DNA from 3 places in the Actinocorallia herbida genome. Region 2 is predicted to be linked to each of the others. Evidence: predicted binding sites of a transcription regulator. Region 2 holds the regulator's gene; each other region holds the start of a gene.
The links. The regulator HrcA, encoded in region 2, represses chaperone genes, less so after heat shock. The targets are predictions, from matches to a motif close to TTGGCACTCTCNNNNNGAGAGTGCCAA.
Positions count from the first base shown of each region.

Region 1: groES (co-chaperone GroES) is a predicted target of HrcA. The motif match lies at 3,350-3,376, and genes of this name have one in related genera.
Region 3: groL (chaperonin GroEL) is a predicted target of HrcA. The motif match lies at 2,988-3,014, and genes of this name have one in related genera.

Region 1 is NZ_RJKE01000001.1:8,602,399-8,607,503, forward strand. It holds gene EDD29_RS38985 (DUF5319 domain-containing protein) at 1-37, shown strand, start outside; gene EDD29_RS38990 (sigma-70 family RNA polymerase sigma factor) at 39-650, opposite strand; gene groL (chaperonin GroEL) at 1,174-2,796, opposite strand; gene groES (co-chaperone GroES) at 2,944-3,252, opposite strand; gene EDD29_RS39005 (class I SAM-dependent methyltransferase) at 3,451-4,623, shown strand; gene EDD29_RS39010 (apolipoprotein A1/A4/E domain-containing protein) at 5,033-5,105, shown strand, end outside.
Region 2 is NZ_RJKE01000001.1:1,165,294-1,170,398, reverse strand. It holds gene EDD29_RS05615 (response regulator) at 78-731, opposite strand; gene EDD29_RS05610 (sensor histidine kinase) at 728-1,912, opposite strand; gene dnaJ (molecular chaperone DnaJ) at 2,074-3,204, opposite strand; gene hrcA (heat-inducible transcriptional repressor HrcA) at 3,204-4,217, opposite strand; gene EDD29_RS05595 (MBL fold metallo-hydrolase) at 4,344-5,105, shown strand, end outside.
Region 3 is NZ_RJKE01000001.1:8,616,367-8,621,471, forward strand. It holds gene EDD29_RS39035 (NADP-dependent oxidoreductase) at 1-522, opposite strand, end outside; gene EDD29_RS39040 (winged helix-turn-helix transcriptional regulator) at 627-1,040, shown strand; gene groL (chaperonin GroEL) at 1,186-2,811, opposite strand; gene EDD29_RS39050 (cold-shock protein) at 3,106-3,306, opposite strand; gene EDD29_RS39055 (MoaD/ThiS family protein) at 3,571-3,849, opposite strand; gene thrC (threonine synthase) at 3,858-5,087, opposite strand; SAM riboswitch class I at 5,104-5,105, opposite strand, start outside.

The DNA of each region.
Region 1 (5,105 bases), 7.4 Mb from region 2:
CGACGGCGTGATCGACAGCGAAGAAGGCAAGGGATAGCTCAGGCCGTCTGCCTGGGCTCCTCCAGGGCCTCCATCGCCACGGCCATCGCCCGCAGCCGGGCGAGCGCGCGGTGCTGCGCCACGCGGACCGCGCCCGCACTCATGCCCAGAACCGTGCCGGTCTCCTCGGCGGAGAGCCCGCGCACCACCCGCAGCAGCACCAGCTCCCGCTGCTGGGCGGGCAGCCTGCCGAGCATCTCGCGCGCCTGCGCCGCCTCCAGGTAGCGCACCACGGTCTCCTCCGGACCCGGACCCTCGTCCGGGCCGTCGGGAAGGTCCTCGGTGGGCACCGCCGTGCGCAGGGCCACCCGCAGCGCGTCGGCGATCTTGTGCGCGGCGATCCCGAAGACGAACGACACGAAAGGCCGTCCCATGTCGCGGTAGCGCGGCAGCGCGGACAGAACGGCGATGCACACTTCCTGCGCGACGTCGTCGGCCGCGTGGTACTGCCCCGACACCCGGCCCAGCCTGGACCGGCAATAACGCACCACCATCGGGCGCACCTGCCCGATCAGAACCTCGGTGGCCAAAGGGTCACCCTGAACGGCGAGAGTGGCAAGTTCCCGCAGATCGAGTTCGTTCTCCCCGGTACGGGACGGCCCCGGCTCCAGCCGATGATCGGTCCCGACGATCGCAGCCTCCGTCACGTAGAGCACTATGCCCAGCCGGAAGGTTCAAGTCTTCACAAGTGACGGCCACGAAATGGTCACAGTGCCAGAACCCAACCCCCGAACCCCCTTTCAGAACACAAAACCCCCCACAGCCCACCCCCAACAACATTTCAAACCCCGCCCCACCCCCCAATTCACCTCAACCCGGCCCCACCCCGGACCCGCGGCCGCCCACGCCCCGCCCCAGGACCTTCCACCCCCGCCCGGGGTACCCCGCACCCGGCCGAGGCCCCACCACCCCATCGGACGGCCCTCCACCCAATGGACGGCCACCACCCCGCTCACCCGAGGACCTTCCACCCCCGGCACCGACCAATGGGACCCTCGTGAGGGCGCCTTGGGGCTGCCCCGTAGGCCCCAAGGGCCGGAGGGGCAGCCCCAAGATCGAAAGCGCCCGAACAGCCGATAGGCCGGGTCTGCGAGCCCCCAGGGCGAGCAGACCCGGCCTATCGGCCATGAAAACTCAGTGCCCGTGGCCGTGGCCGTGGCCGCCTGCGGCGGCGGGGGCCTCTTCCTCGGGCTTCTCGACGACGAGCGCCTCGGTGGTGAGGAGCATGCCGGCGATCGACGCGGCGTTGGTGACGGCGGAGCGGGTGACCTTGACCGGGTCGATGACGCCCGCGGTCTTCAGGTCGCCGTACTCGCCGGTCGCGGCGTTGTAGCCGTGGCCGGTGGGCAGCTCCTGGATCTTGGAGACGACGACGTAGCCTTCCTGGCCGGCGTTCTCGGCGATCCAGCGGGCCGGCTCGACCAGCGAGCGGCGCAGCGCCTCGGCGCCGGTCGCCTCGTCACCGGTCAGGCCGAGGGACTCGAAGCCGTCCTTGGCCACGTGCGCGAGCGCGGAGCCACCGCCGGAGACGATGCCCTCCTCGATCGCGGCGCGGGTCGCGGAGATCGCGTCCTCGAGGCGGTGCTTCTTCTCCTTGAGCTCCACCTCGGTGGCCGCGCCGACGCGCAGCACGCACACGCCGCCCGCGAGCTTGGCCAGGCGCTCCTGGAGCTTCTCGCGGTCCCAGTCGGAGTCGCTGTTCTCGATCTCGACCTTGATCTGGCGGACGCGGTCGGAGATGTCCTGCGCGTCGCCCAGGCCGTCCACGATCGTGGTGCTGTCCTTGGTGACCGAGATGCGGCGGGCCTGGCCCAGCACCTCGAGGCCGACCGTGTCGAGCTTGAGGCCGATGGCCTCGGACACGACCTGGCCGCCGGTCAGGGTCGCGATGTCGCCGAGCATCGCCTTGCGGCGGTCGCCGAAGCCGGGGGCCTTGACGGCGACCGACAGGAAGGTGCCGCGGATCTTGTTCGCGACGAGCAGCGCGAGCGCCTCGCCCTCGACGTCCTCGGCGATGACCAGCAGCGCCTTCTTGCTCTGCGCGACCTTCTCGGCCAGCGGCAGGAACTCGTTGACGCTGGAGATCTTGCCCTCGACGACGAGCACGTAGGCGTCCTCGAGGATGGCCTCCATGCGCTCGGGGTCGGTCACCATGTGCGGCGACAGGTAGCCCTTGTCGAACTGGAGGCCCTCGGTGAACTCGAGCTCCAGGCCGAAGGTGTGCGCCTCTTCGACGGTGATGACACCGTCCTTGCCCACCTTGTCGAACGCCTCGGCGATCAGCTCGCCGATCTTGGCGTCCTGCGCGGAGATCGTGCCGACGTGCGCGATCGCCTTCTTGTCGTCGACCTCGGTCGCCGACTTGAGCAGCAGGTCCGACACGTGCTTGGCGGCGATGTCGATGCCGCGCTTGAGGCTGAGCGGGGAGGCCCCGGCCGCCACGTTGCGCAGGCCCTCGCGGACCAGCGCCTGCGCCAGGACCGTCGCGGTCGTGGTGCCGTCGCCCGCGACGTCGTTGGTCTTGGTGGCGACCTCCTTGACGAGCTGGGCACCCAGGTTCTCGTACGGGTTCTCCAGCTCGACCTCACGGGCGATGGTCACGCCGTCGTTCGTGATGGTCGGGGCGCCGAACTTCTTGTCGATGACGACGTTGCGCCCACGGGGGCCGATCGTCACCTTCACCGCGTCGGCGAGAGCGTTGACGCCGCGCTCGAGCGCGCGCCGGGCGCCCTCGTCGAACTCAAGGATCTTGGCCATGTCTACGGATTCCCTCTGTCTGCCTGTCCGAAGCACACCGCCCCGGCCGCCCGGATGGGGCCGCCGGGGCGGGGTGCGTGAGCCTGTTCGCCGGGCCGGTGCACGGGTGCTTTGAGAACCTGGGCACCGGCCGTACTTACCGGGCCCTTACTTGTCGATGATCGCCAGCACGTCGCGGGCGGACAGGACGAGGTACTCCTCGCCGTTGTACTTGACCTCGGTGCCGCCGTACTTGGAGTACAGGACGACGTCGCCCACGGCGACGTCCAGCGGCACGCGGGCGCCCTTGTCGTCGACCCGGCCCGGGCCGACGGCCAGGACGGTGCCCTCCTGGGGCTTCTCCTTGGCGGTGTCCGGAATGACCAGGCCGGAAGCAGTGGTGGTCTCGGCCTCGAGCGGCTGGACCACGATGCGGTCCTCGAGCGGCTTGAGGACAACCTTGGTGGCGGTCGACACGTCGAACCTCCCCTTCGGATGTGAAGTGTGCGTCGAAATGCTTAGGAGGCGACCTCGACCGGCCTGTCGTCGCGGGTGCCAGACCGGGCTCGTCGCTTTGGCACTCTCGATGGGAGAGTGCCAGTCAGTGACATTATGCCGTGCCTCAACGACAGTCAACCGGACGCTCTGTAGTGGGACCGGCTCTACCGTTGAGTCATGGAGATCGACGGGTTCGAAGGACTGCTCACCCCCTCCGGGCAGGAGGTTCTCGCGCGGGCCGCGGAAGCCGACACGTCCGAGGGCGGGCTGCTCGCGGCGGCCTCCCGGCTCCGGGAGCGGTATCCCGCCGAACTCGTCGGCGCGGCGCTGACCCAGGTGCGACTGCGCGTCAGGGCGGCCGCCAAGTTCGGACCCGACGCGGCCCGCATGTACTTCACCCCGCACGGCCTCGAGCAGTCCACCCGGTCGGCCGTCGCCGCCTACCGCGCCGCCCGCTTCACCGGGCCCGTCCTCGAACTGTGCTGCGGCATCGGCGCCGACCTCGCCTTCCGCGCCCGCGCCGGGGTCCCGGGCACCGGCGTCGACCTCGACCCCCTGACGGTCTCGGTCGCCCGCGCCAACCTCGCGGCCTTCGGCGTCGAGGACGTCGCCTCCGTGCGCCAGGGAGACGCACTCGACCAGGACCCCGCGGGCTACGCCGAGGTCTTCGCCGACCCTGGACGGCGCACCGCGCGCGGGCGCGTCTTCGACCCCAAGTCCTACGAGCCGCCCCTGGACGACCTCCTCGGCCTCGCCATGAAGGCCCCGGGCGCGTGCGTCAAGGTGGCCCCCGGAATCCCCTACGAGGCGATCCCCGAGGGCGCGAGCACCGAATGGATCTCCGAGGACGGCGACGTCAAGGAGGCGGCCCTGTGGCTCGGCACGCTCGCCGAAGGGCCGGTCCGCAAGGCGACCCTCCTGCGCGGCGGCGAGGTCCACAGCCTCGAACCCGACCCGAAGACGACGGTCCCGCCCGTTCGCCCGTGGGGCCGCTACCTGTACGAGCCGGACGGGGCGGTCATCCGCGCGCACCTCGTCGGGGAGGCCGCGGCGCTCGTCGAGGGGGGCCTGGCCGACCCCCGCATCGCCTACATCACCTCCGACGCCCTCGTCGGCACCCCGTACACCGCCGCCTACGAGATCCACGAGGTCCTCCCCTTCTCCGTCAAGCGCCTCAAGGCCGCGCTGCGCGCCCACGACATCGGCGTCCTCACCCTCAAGAAGCGGGGCTTCGCCGCCGACCTCGACAAGCTCCGGCGCGACCTGCGCCCGGCCGGCTCCCGCCCCGGAACCGTCGTGCTGACCCGGATCGGCGAGGCGCCCGTCGCGCTCATCTGCGGACGTCCCTGAAAAGCGCGGTTCAGGATCAGGCAAACAATGGGGCGCACAACTGGAATTACTTTTCCCCGGCCGGTGAAGAATTCCCAGTTCCGGCCCGCGCCGCCGTTCGGCCGCCCCGCCCGCTTTTCCCGCCATACCACCCCGAAACGATCGCCATTCAGACCGAAGAACACCCACATCAGCCAACCGAAACCACGAGATCCGGCTTATCCCACGAAGCAGTTGATCTCCCGCCGCATCCCTGGTCTCGCGGCATTCCAACGCCGTTCTATCGCTTTGTGATCAAGCACTAAAGTGAGCACTTCACATCAATGCCACGAGCCCTACAGGTATTCAGGGGCACGGGCGTGAGAAGGGGCATGCGTTGGAAACGAATCACAACTTCCTGCAGACGGGGGGTCAACCGGTCTCGGACCGGATGCGGGAGTTGCTCGCCCGGGCGGCGCAAGACCATGTGTACGAATCACGTTCACAGGGTCAGGTCCTTGACG
Region 2 (5,105 bases):
GGATCGCCGCCGCGAGCGGTCTTCCGGCCTCGGTCGCGCGGGGGAGGCACCGGGCGCGGCTCCCCCGCGCGACGGAGTCAGGAAGGCTCGATCAGGCGGGTCTCGTAGGCGGCGATCACGGCCTGGACGCGGTCGCGGATGCCGAGTTTGGCCAGGACGTTGCTCACGTGGGTCTTCACGGTGTGCTCGCTGACGACCATGGCCGCCGCGATCTCCGCGTTCGACAGGCCGCGGCCGAGCAGGCGCAGGGTCTCGCGCTCCCGTTCGGTCAGCACCGACAGGCGGTCTGAGGGCGTCGTGCCCTCGCGCGGCCGGTGACGCGCGATGTCGGAGATGAGCCGACGCGTGATGCCGGGTGCGAGCAGCGCCTCCCCCGCGGCCACCACCCGGACCGCGTGCACGAGGTCGTCGCGGCGCACGTCCTTGCCCAGGAACCCGCTCGCGCCCGCGTAGAGGGCGTCGTAGACGTAGTCGTCCTGGTCGAACGTGGTGAGCATGATCGCGCGGGTGCGGGTCTCGCCGCACACCGCCTTCGCGGCCTCGATGCCGTCCAGGCCCGGCATGCGGATGTCGAGCAGCACGACGTCGGGGTCGAGCGCGCGCACGGCGGCGATCGCCTCGGTGCCGTCGCCCGCCTCGCCCACCACCGCGATGTCGGGCTGGGCGTTCAGGATCATCGCGAAACCGCTGCGGACGAGTTCCTGATCATCGACGAGCACCACCCGGATCACGCCGTCACCGCCGCGGGGCAGGGCAGGCGCGCGAGAACGCGGAACCCGCCGTCCGGCAGCGGACCCGCCTCGGCCGTGCCGCCGCAGGCGATGACGCGTTCCCGGATGCCGATGAGGCCCTCGCCGCCCCGCCGCCAGCCCGGATCGCCCACGGCCTGGCCCTGCCCGTCGTCCGTCACCGTGATCTCCAGTTCTCGATCGGTCCAGCGGAGCCGGACCTCGGCGGTGCGCGCCCCGGCGTGCTTCACCGTGTTGGTGAGCGCCTCCTGCACGATGCGGTAGGCCGCCACGTCGGCGTCCGCGGGAACCTCGCGCCGTGCCCCCTCGACGGTGAGCCCCACCCGGACCCCGGTGCGGTTGACGTGCTCGACCAGGCCCGGCAGCGCGCCGATGGTCGGCTGGGGCGCGCGTACCCCGCGGTCCCGCTCCTCCTTGAGGACGCCCAGCGTGCGGCGGAGCTGGGCCATCGCGTCCCGGCCCGCGTCGGCGATCGCGTCGAAGACCCGCTCGGCCTGGTCGGGATCGGACCGGACCACCACGGGGCCCGCCTCGGCCTGGACGACCATGATGCTGACGGCGTGCGCGAGCACGTCGTGCATGTCGCGGGCGATGCGGGCCCGCTCCTCGGCCGCCGCCCGCGCCGCCTCGACCTCGCGTTCGCGCTCCAACCGCACCGAGCGCTCCGCCAGCGCCTCCGACCGCTCCCGTGCCGTGCGCGCCAGCGTGCCGAGCAGGAACGCGGTCATGGGCAGGAGCAGCGTGAACATGAACTCGCCCGCGTCGTTGCCCTTGACGAGCAGCGCGCCCGGCGGGATCGTCGCGACGAGCGCGCCGATGAACCCCCAGCGCTGCCAGCGGTGCCGCCCCAGGTCGGCGAGGGTGTAGATGGCCACCAGCGCGCCGTACTGCAGCATCTGCCCCGGCCGGTGGTGCAGCGACACCGCCATCGCGAAGCACGCCACGACCAGCGCGACCGCGAACGGCGCCCGCCGCCGCCACACCAGCGGCACCACCGTGCCGAGGTTGACCACCACGCCGAGCGGCGTCACCTCCGGCGCCGTGGCGAACGGCACGAACACCGGCACCGCGACCGCCGCCGCGACCAGCACGTCCACCAGGAGCCCGCCTCCGCGCGACGACGGCCGCGCGGGCAGACCGAAACCACCGAAACCAGCCGACATCGGTCCAGTATCGCCCGATGACTCCTCCGCTGTCGCAGGGGAGGAACTCCCGGCCGCCGCCGCACCTGCGCGAACGGCCGGGCGTGGATGCGCCCGGCCGTCCGATGAACCCGCTAGGGGTTGGTGTAGCCGTCGCGGTAGGCGTCGGCCACCTCGTCTCCTCAAGTGTGGAAGGCGTCCCTCAGGCGGGAGAAGAACCCCTGCTGGCCGGGGGCGAACTTGCCGGGGGGCCGCTCCTCGTCGCGCAGGACGGACAGCTGCTTGAGCAGGTCCTCCTGCTCCGGGTCGAGCTTGGTCGGGGTCTCCACGTTGACGTGGATCATCAGGTCGCCGCGGCCGCTCATGTTGAGGTGCCGGGCGCCCCGCCCGTACAGGGGGATGACCTGGCCGGACTGGGTGCCGGGCCGGATGTCGACCTCCTCGGCGCCGTCCAGGGTCTCCACGGTGACCGTGCTGCCGAGCGCGGCGGCCGTCATCGGGATCTGGACGGTGCAGTGCAGGTCGTCGCCCTCGCGCTCGAAGATCGCGTGCTGACGCTCGACGATCTCCAGGAAGAGGTCGCCGGCGGGGCCGCCGCCGGGGCCGACCTCGCCCTCCCCGGCGAGCTGGATGTGGGTGCCGTGCTCGACGCCTGCGGGGATCTTGACCTTGATCGTCCGTTGGGTGCGCACCCGGCCCTCGCCGGAGCACTCGCGGCACGGGGTGCGGATGACCGAGCCGTAGCCGCCGCACTGGGGGCAGGGGCGGGAGGTCATGACCTGGCCGAGGAAGCTGCGCTGCACCTGCTGGATCTCGCCCCGGCCGTGGCACATGTCGCACTGCTCGGGGTGGGTGCCGGCCTCGGCGCCGCTGCCGCTGCACACCTTGCAGACGGTCGCGGTGTCGATGGTCAGCTCGCGGGTGGTGCCGAACGCCGTCTCGGCGAGGTCGAGCTCGACCCGCAGCGTGGCGTTGCGGCCGCGGCGGGCGCGCGAGCGCGGCCCGCGGGTCCCGGCCTGGCCGAAGACCGCGTCCATGAGGTCGCTGAAGGGGAAGCCGGCACCGAATCCGCCGCCGAATCCGCCCGCGCCGCCTCCGGGCGCGAAGGGGTCGGCGCCGAGGTCGAACATCTCCTTCTTCTTGGGGTCCGACAGGACCTCGTAGGCCTGGGTGACCTCTTTGAACTTCTCCTGGCTCTCGGCGTCGGGATTGACGTCCGGGTGGAGTTCGCGCGCGAGCCTGCGGTAGGCCTTCTTGATCTCGTCGGGGGTGGCGTTGCGGCTCACCCCGAGAATCGCGTAATAATCGCGCACTACGAGCCCGCCAGGATCTGTCCGACGTAACGTGCCACAGCGCGTACCGCTCCCATCGTTCCGGGGTAGTCCATGCGGGTGGGGCCGAGAACCCCCAGGCGGGCCAGCGCCTGCCCGTCCATCCCGTAGCCGGTGGCGACCACGGAGGTGGAGCGCAGGCCCTCCAACTGGTTCTCGGTGCCGATCCTGACGGTCAGGGTAGCCGGATCCCCGGTCTCCCCCAGCAGTCTCATCAGCACCACCTGTTCTTCCAGGGCCTCCAGCACGTCCCGGAGGCTCTGCGAGAAGTCCACGTGGGCGAGGTTCGCCGCGCCCGCGAAGACGATCTTCTCTTCGTTCCGTTCGACCAGGGTCTCCAGCAGCACCGACAGGACCGCCGCGGCGACGGGCTTGTCTTCGGCCGAGACGCGTTCGGGCAGGTCCTCCACCGCGAGGGGCACGTCGGCGAACGACCGCCCGTCCAGGCAGGTGTTGAGCAGCGCCCGCAGGTGGGACACCGACTCGTCGTTGATGTCGGCCGCGGTCTCGAAGACGCGCTGCTCCACCCGGCCGGTGTCGGTGATCACCACGAGCAGCAGCCGCCGGGACGACATCGGGACCAGCTCGATGTGCCGGACCGACGAGCGCACCAGCGAGGGGTACTGCACCACGGCGACCTGCCGGGTGATCTGCGCGAGCAGGCGGACGGTCCGGGAGACCACGTCGTCGAGGTCGTAGGCGCCCGCGAGGAACGTCTCGATCGCCCGGCGCTCGGCCGACGACATCGGCTTGATCGTCGACAGCCTGTCGACGAACAGGCGGTAGCCCTTGTCGGTCGGGATCCGGCCCGCGCTGGTGTGGGGCTGGGTGATGTACCCCTGCTCCTCCAGCACGGCCATGTCGTTGCGCACGGTCGCCGGGGAGACGCCGAGGGCGTGCCGTTCGGCCAGCGCTTTGGAACCCACCGGTTCGTTGGTGGAGACATAGTCCTCCACGATGGCGCGCAGGATGGCCAGCTTACGATCCTCCAACAACGCTCACCTCCTGCTCTGGCGCTCCCACTGCCCGGTGCCCGGCAGGCCCGCTGCCTGGCACTCCCAGTCTATGAGTGCCAAGTGTACGGTCCCGGGCGCGGAAGTCGATGTGCGAGAGTCTGGGGCATGTCCTGGGAAGAGGTCGCCGACCGCTGCTTCCGCCGCAGCCACGGCAGGTTCGAGGTCAATGTCGGGGTGGTCACGGGGCGGCTCGGGACCGTCCTGATCGACACCGGAGCCTCCCTCGGCGAGGGCGTCCAGCTGCGGGAGGAACTTCGCGAACTGGGCGTCGGCGAGCCCGTCGCGGTGGTCAACACGCACGGCCACTTCGACCACTGCTTCGGCAACGGGGCCTTCACCGGCCTGTTCTGGGGGCACACCGGGCTGCCGGAGTACCTGCGCCGGGAGGTCTGGATCACCATGGCCGCCGACGACCCCGACTGGGCCCGCGCCGTGACGGGCACCGTCGTCCCCCCGATCACCCAGACGTTCTCCGGCACCGCCCTCATCGATCTCGGCGACCGCCTCGTGGAGCTCCACCACCTCGGCCGGGGCCACACCGGGCACGACATCGTGGTCCAGGTGCCCGACTGCGGGGTGCTGTTCGCCGGCGACCTCGTCGAGGAGTCCGGACCCCCGGCCTACGGCGGCGACAGCCACCCCCTGGACTGGCCGATCACCCTGACGCGGCTGCTGGAGCTGCACCCGGAGAAGATCGTCCCGGGGCACGGCACGCCGGTCGGGCGGGAGTTCGCGGTACGGCAGCGCGATTCCGTGGCGGCCGTGGCCCACGGCGTCCGTGAGACGTTCGACCAGGGCCTCGACCCTGTGCAGGCGCTCACGGCCCACGACTGGCCCTACGACCCGCTGCGGCTCCTCCAGGCGGTC
Region 3 (5,105 bases), 7.5 Mb from region 2:
CCCGACCACCCAGGCTCCCCTGCTCTTGGCGAGCTGCACCGCGAGGTGGCCGACGCCGCCCGCGGCCCTGTGCACGAGCACCCGCTGACCCGGACGCACCTCGGCGATGCCGATCAGCGCCTGGTAGGCGGTGAGCCCCACGAGCGGCAGCGCCCCCGCCTCCTCCACCGCGAGCCCCTTCGGGATGGGGATGAGCTCGTTCGCCGACGCCAGGACGTACTCGGCGTGGGCCGCGGCCTCCGCCGGGAAGGCCGGCAGGCCGAGGACGCGGTCGCCCGGCCGGAACGCCGAGACGCCCGACCCGACGGCCGCGACGGTCCCGGCCACGTCCCAGCCCGCAGTGAAGGGCGGGTCGCCGAGCAGCGGGTAGTGCCCGGCGCTGACGGCGACGTCCACCGGGTTGACGCCCGCGGCCGCGACCTCGATGAGGACCTGGCCGGGGCCGGGCTCCGGACGGGCGGCCTCGGTGATCCGCAGGACCTCGGCCGGTGTGCCGAACGCGTCCTGGACGAGCTTGCGCATGGGTGCTCCTGTCGTCTTCGGGAGGCTTCCCCCCGGGTGCCTCCATCCTCACCGCGACAGGTATCCCCTTGAAAGAAGGCACCTTTGAGATATATAGGTACCTCATGGATACCAAGCCTGAGCAGGTCCGCTACGACGCGAACGCCTATCTGGCTCAGTGCGCGTCGCGGACAGTCCTCATCGCCCTCGCCGACAAGTGGACGTGCCTGCTCGTCGACGCGCTCAAGGACGGCCCGGTCCGCTTCGGCGAGCTCCGGCGCCGGATCGGCGGCATCACCCAGAAGAGCCTCACCTCGACCCTGCGCACCATGGAACGCGATGGCGTGGTCCTGCGGACCGTCTATCCGACGATCCCCCCGAAAGTCGAATACGAGCTCACTCCGCTCGGCCGGAGCGTCATCACCCTGATGAGCGGAATCAAGTCCTGGGCCGAATTCCATGTCGACGAGATCCTGACCGCCCGAGCCGACTACGACCTGCGGGCCACGCTCGAACCGCAGCCCGTCAGGAGCCCGTGACCGGGCCTTCCCCCATCACGCGACGTTCTTCGAATTCTCCCGGGGGAGAGCCTCCCGCGGCTCTTCCCGAAAAGGGAGACGGCATGCCGAAAGGGCGGCCCCGAGAGGGACCGCCCTTTCTTTGCCTCCGTGGCGCGCGGACTTCTTAGAAGTCCATGCCTCCGCCGTCGGGCATACCGGCCGGGGCCGGGTTCTTCTCGGGCTTCTCGGCGATGACGGCCTCGGTGGTGAGGAACAGGGCCGCGATGGACGCCGCGTTCTGCAGCGCCGAGCGGGTGACCTTCGCCGGGTCGATGATGCCGGAGGCGAACATGTCGACGTACTCGCCGGTGGCGGCGTTCAGGCCCTGGCCCGCGGGCAGGTTGCGGACCTTCTCCACCACGACGCCGCCCTCAAGGCCGGCGTTGACGGCGATCTGCTTGATCGGCTCCTCGAGCGCCTTCTTGACGATCGCGGCACCGGTGGCCTCGTCGCCCGTCAGGTCGAGCTTGTCGAACGCGCTGACCGACGCCTGCAGCAGCGCCACGCCACCGCCGGGGACGATGCCCTCTTCGACGGCCGCCTTCGCGTTGCGAACGGCGTCCTCGATGCGGTGCTTGCGCTCCTTGAGCTCCACCTCGGTGGCGGCGCCGGCCTTGATGACCGCGACACCGCCCGCGAGCTTGGCCAGGCGCTCCTGGAGCTTCTCGCGGTCGTAGTCGGAGTCGGTGTTGTCGATCTCCAGGCGGATCTGGTTGACCCGGCCCTGGATCTCGGTCGCGTCGCCCGCGCCCTCGACGATGGTGGTCTCGTCCTTGGTGATGACGACCTTGCGGGCGCGGCCCAGCTGGTCGAGGGTCACCGAGTCGAGCTTGAGGCCGACCTCTTCGGTGATGACCTGGCCGCCGGTCAGCACGGCGATGTCGCCGAGCATGGCCTTGCGGCGGTCACCGAAGCCCGGCGCCTTGACGGCGACGGACTTGAAGATGCCGCGGATCTTGTTGACGACCAGCGTGGCCAGGGCCTCGCCGTCGACGTCCTCGGCGATGATCAGCAGCGGCTTGCCGGCCTGCATGACCTGCTCGAGCACCGGCAGCAGGTCCTTGTTGGAGGAGGCCTTGCCGCCGACGATGAGGATGTACGGGTCGTCGAGCGACGCCTCCATCCGCTCGGGGTCGGTCACGAAGTAGGGCGAGATGTAGCCCTTGTCGAAGCGCATGCCCTCGGTGAGCTCGAGCTCCAGCCCGAAGGCGTTGCTCTCCTCGACCGTGATGACGCCTTCCTTGCCGACCTTGTCCATCGCCTCGGCGATGAGCGTGCCGATCTCGGTGTCGGCGGCGGAGATGGAGGCGGTGGAGGCGATCTGCTCCTTCGTCTCGATCTCCTTGGACAGCTGGGAGAGCTGCTCGGAGACGGCGGCGACGGCGGCCTCGATGCCCTTCTTCAGGGACATCGGGTTCGCGCCGGCGGCGACGTTGCGCAGACCCTCGCGCACGAGCGCCTGGGCCAGGACGGTGGCGGTGGTGGTGCCGTCACCCGCGACGTCGTCGGTCTTCTTGGCGACCTCCTTGACGAGCTCGGCCCCGATCTTCTCCCACGGGTCTTCGAGCTCGATCTCCTTGGCGATGGAGACACCGTCGTTGGTGATCGTGGGGGCGCCCCACTTCTTCTCCAGCACGACGTTGCGGCCCTTCGGGCCAAGCGTCACCTTGACGGCGTCTGCGAGCTGGTTCATGCCACGCTCGAGACCGCGCCGGGCCTCCTCGTCGAACGCGATCATCTTGGCAGCCATCGGCTCCAGATCCTCCTCAGTAGTGGATGCGGAACATGGCGGATCGGGTGGATGCCCGCGACGGACGACCTCACCCTGCGGACGGCCCCATGCGTGCCACCCGAGAGCCAGACCTCATCGTCCCGACCCTGAAGCTTGTGGTTGTCACTCTCACCCAGAGAGTGCCAGAACACTGTTTAGCACTCTACCCTGGAGAGTGCAAGCCGCATCCACCCTGACCAGCGGTCTAACAGAAAGACCCGCGCGCCCCGGGGAGGGGCGGCGGGTCCGTGCGTGCGGTCCGGATCGGAGGGATCAGAGGGATCGGACGAGGTCGGCCTGCGGCCCCCGGTCGGATTGGGTGATCTCGAACTCGACCCGCTGTCCCTGCTCGAGGGTGCGGTAGCCGTCCATCTGGATGGAGCTGTGGTGGACGAACACGTCACGGCCGCCGTCGACGGCGATGAATCCGTATCCCTTGTCCGCGTTGAACCACTTCACGGTGCCCTGCGCCATGCTTGAACCCTGACTCGAGCCGCGGCCCCCCTGGACCGCGGAACGGCCGGGGAATCCACCTCGGACTCCCCGATCCCCATTCGAGACCCCCCGGATATCCGGGCGTGATGGAGATGGCAACGGAACATACCTGGCTGTATCAGACAGAGGGAATGTCCCGGCCGGGTGTGGCCACCATTATCGAACCGCCCCAGAACATGAAAGGGCTTTCCCATTCTGACGGGAAAGCCCTTTCTGTAAAGTCGCTGTGTCGGGCGCTCGCGGCTAGCAGCCTCCGGCGACGGCCGGGATGATCGACACCTGGACGCCCGCGGGGGTCGCGGTGTCCAGGCCCTGCTCGAACCTGACGTCCTCGTCGCCGACGTAGACGTTGACGAAACGGCGCAGTTTGCCGGTGTCGTCCAGCACACGCGCGGCGATGCCCGTGTAGTTCGCCTCGAGGTCGGCGATGACCTCGCGGAGGGTCTCCCCGGTCGCCTTGACCTCGGCCTCGCCGCCCGTGTAGGTGCGGAGGATCGTGGGAATGCGGACGGAAACACTCATATCTAGATTCAGACCAATCCGGTAGCGCGGAACGCCTCGATCGAGGGCGCGATGTTGGCGGACGGCTTGGCGACCGGGGCCACCGCGTCCAGGGTCTTCAGGCCTTCGCCCGAGTTGATGATGACCGTCTCCAGCGACGGGTCGAGCTGCCCGCTGTCGATGAGCTTCTTCAGCACGCCGACGGTCACGCCGCCCGCGGTCTCGGCGAAGATGCCCTCGGTCCTGGCCAGCAGCCGGATCGCGTCGACGACCTCGGTGTCGGTGACGTCCTCGATCGCGCCACCGGTGCGGCGGACCGCGTCGAGGACGTAGGGGCCGTCGGCCGGGTTGCCGATCGCCAGGGACTTGGCGATGGTGTTCGGCTTGACCGGGCGGATGACGTCCTGGCCCGCCTTGTACGCGGCGGACACCGGGCTGCACCCCTCGGCCTGGGCGCCGTAGACCTTGTAGGGCCGGTCCTCGACGAGGCCGAGCTTGATCAGCTCCTGGAAGGCCTTGTCGATCTTCGTCAGCTGGGAGCCGGACGCGATCGGGACGACGATCTGGTCGGGCAGCCGCCAGCCGAGCTGCTCGGCGATCTCGTAGCCGAGGGTCTTGGAGCCCTCGGCGTAGTACGGCCGGACGTTGACGTTGACGAACGCCCAGTCTTCCTGCTCGCCGGCCAGTTCCGAGGCCAGACGGTTGACGTCGTCGTAGTTGCCGTCCACGGTCACGAACGTGCCGTCGTACACGGCGGTGGTGATGATCTTCTGCTGCTCCAGGTCCGACGGCACGAAGACCGCGCTGCGGATGCCCGCGCGGGCCGCCGCGGCGGCGACGGCGTTGGCCAGGTTGCCGGTGGACGGGCAGGCCAGCACCTTGAAGCCGAGTTCGCGGGCGGCGGCCAGGGCCACGCCGACCACGCGGTCCTTGAAGGAGTGGGTGGGGTTGCCGCTGTCGTCCTTGACCCACAGCGCGCTCAGGCCGAGCGCGGAAGCGAGCTGGTCGGCCTTCACCAGACGGGTGAAGCCGGGCTCGAGGTTGGGGATCTCGGCGACGTTCGGGGGGACCGGCAGCAGGTCCTTGTAACGCCAGATGTTGTGGGGTCCCGCTTCGATGGACTCCCGCGTCACGCCCTTGACGTCGTAGGAGACCTCGAGCGGGCCGAAACACTCGGCACAGGCGTAGTACGGGCCGAGTTCGACGGAGTTGCCGCATTCGCGGCAGGTGAGCGCGGTGGCGTTACCCAGGTTGGGCATGATGTGCGAGGCCTCTCC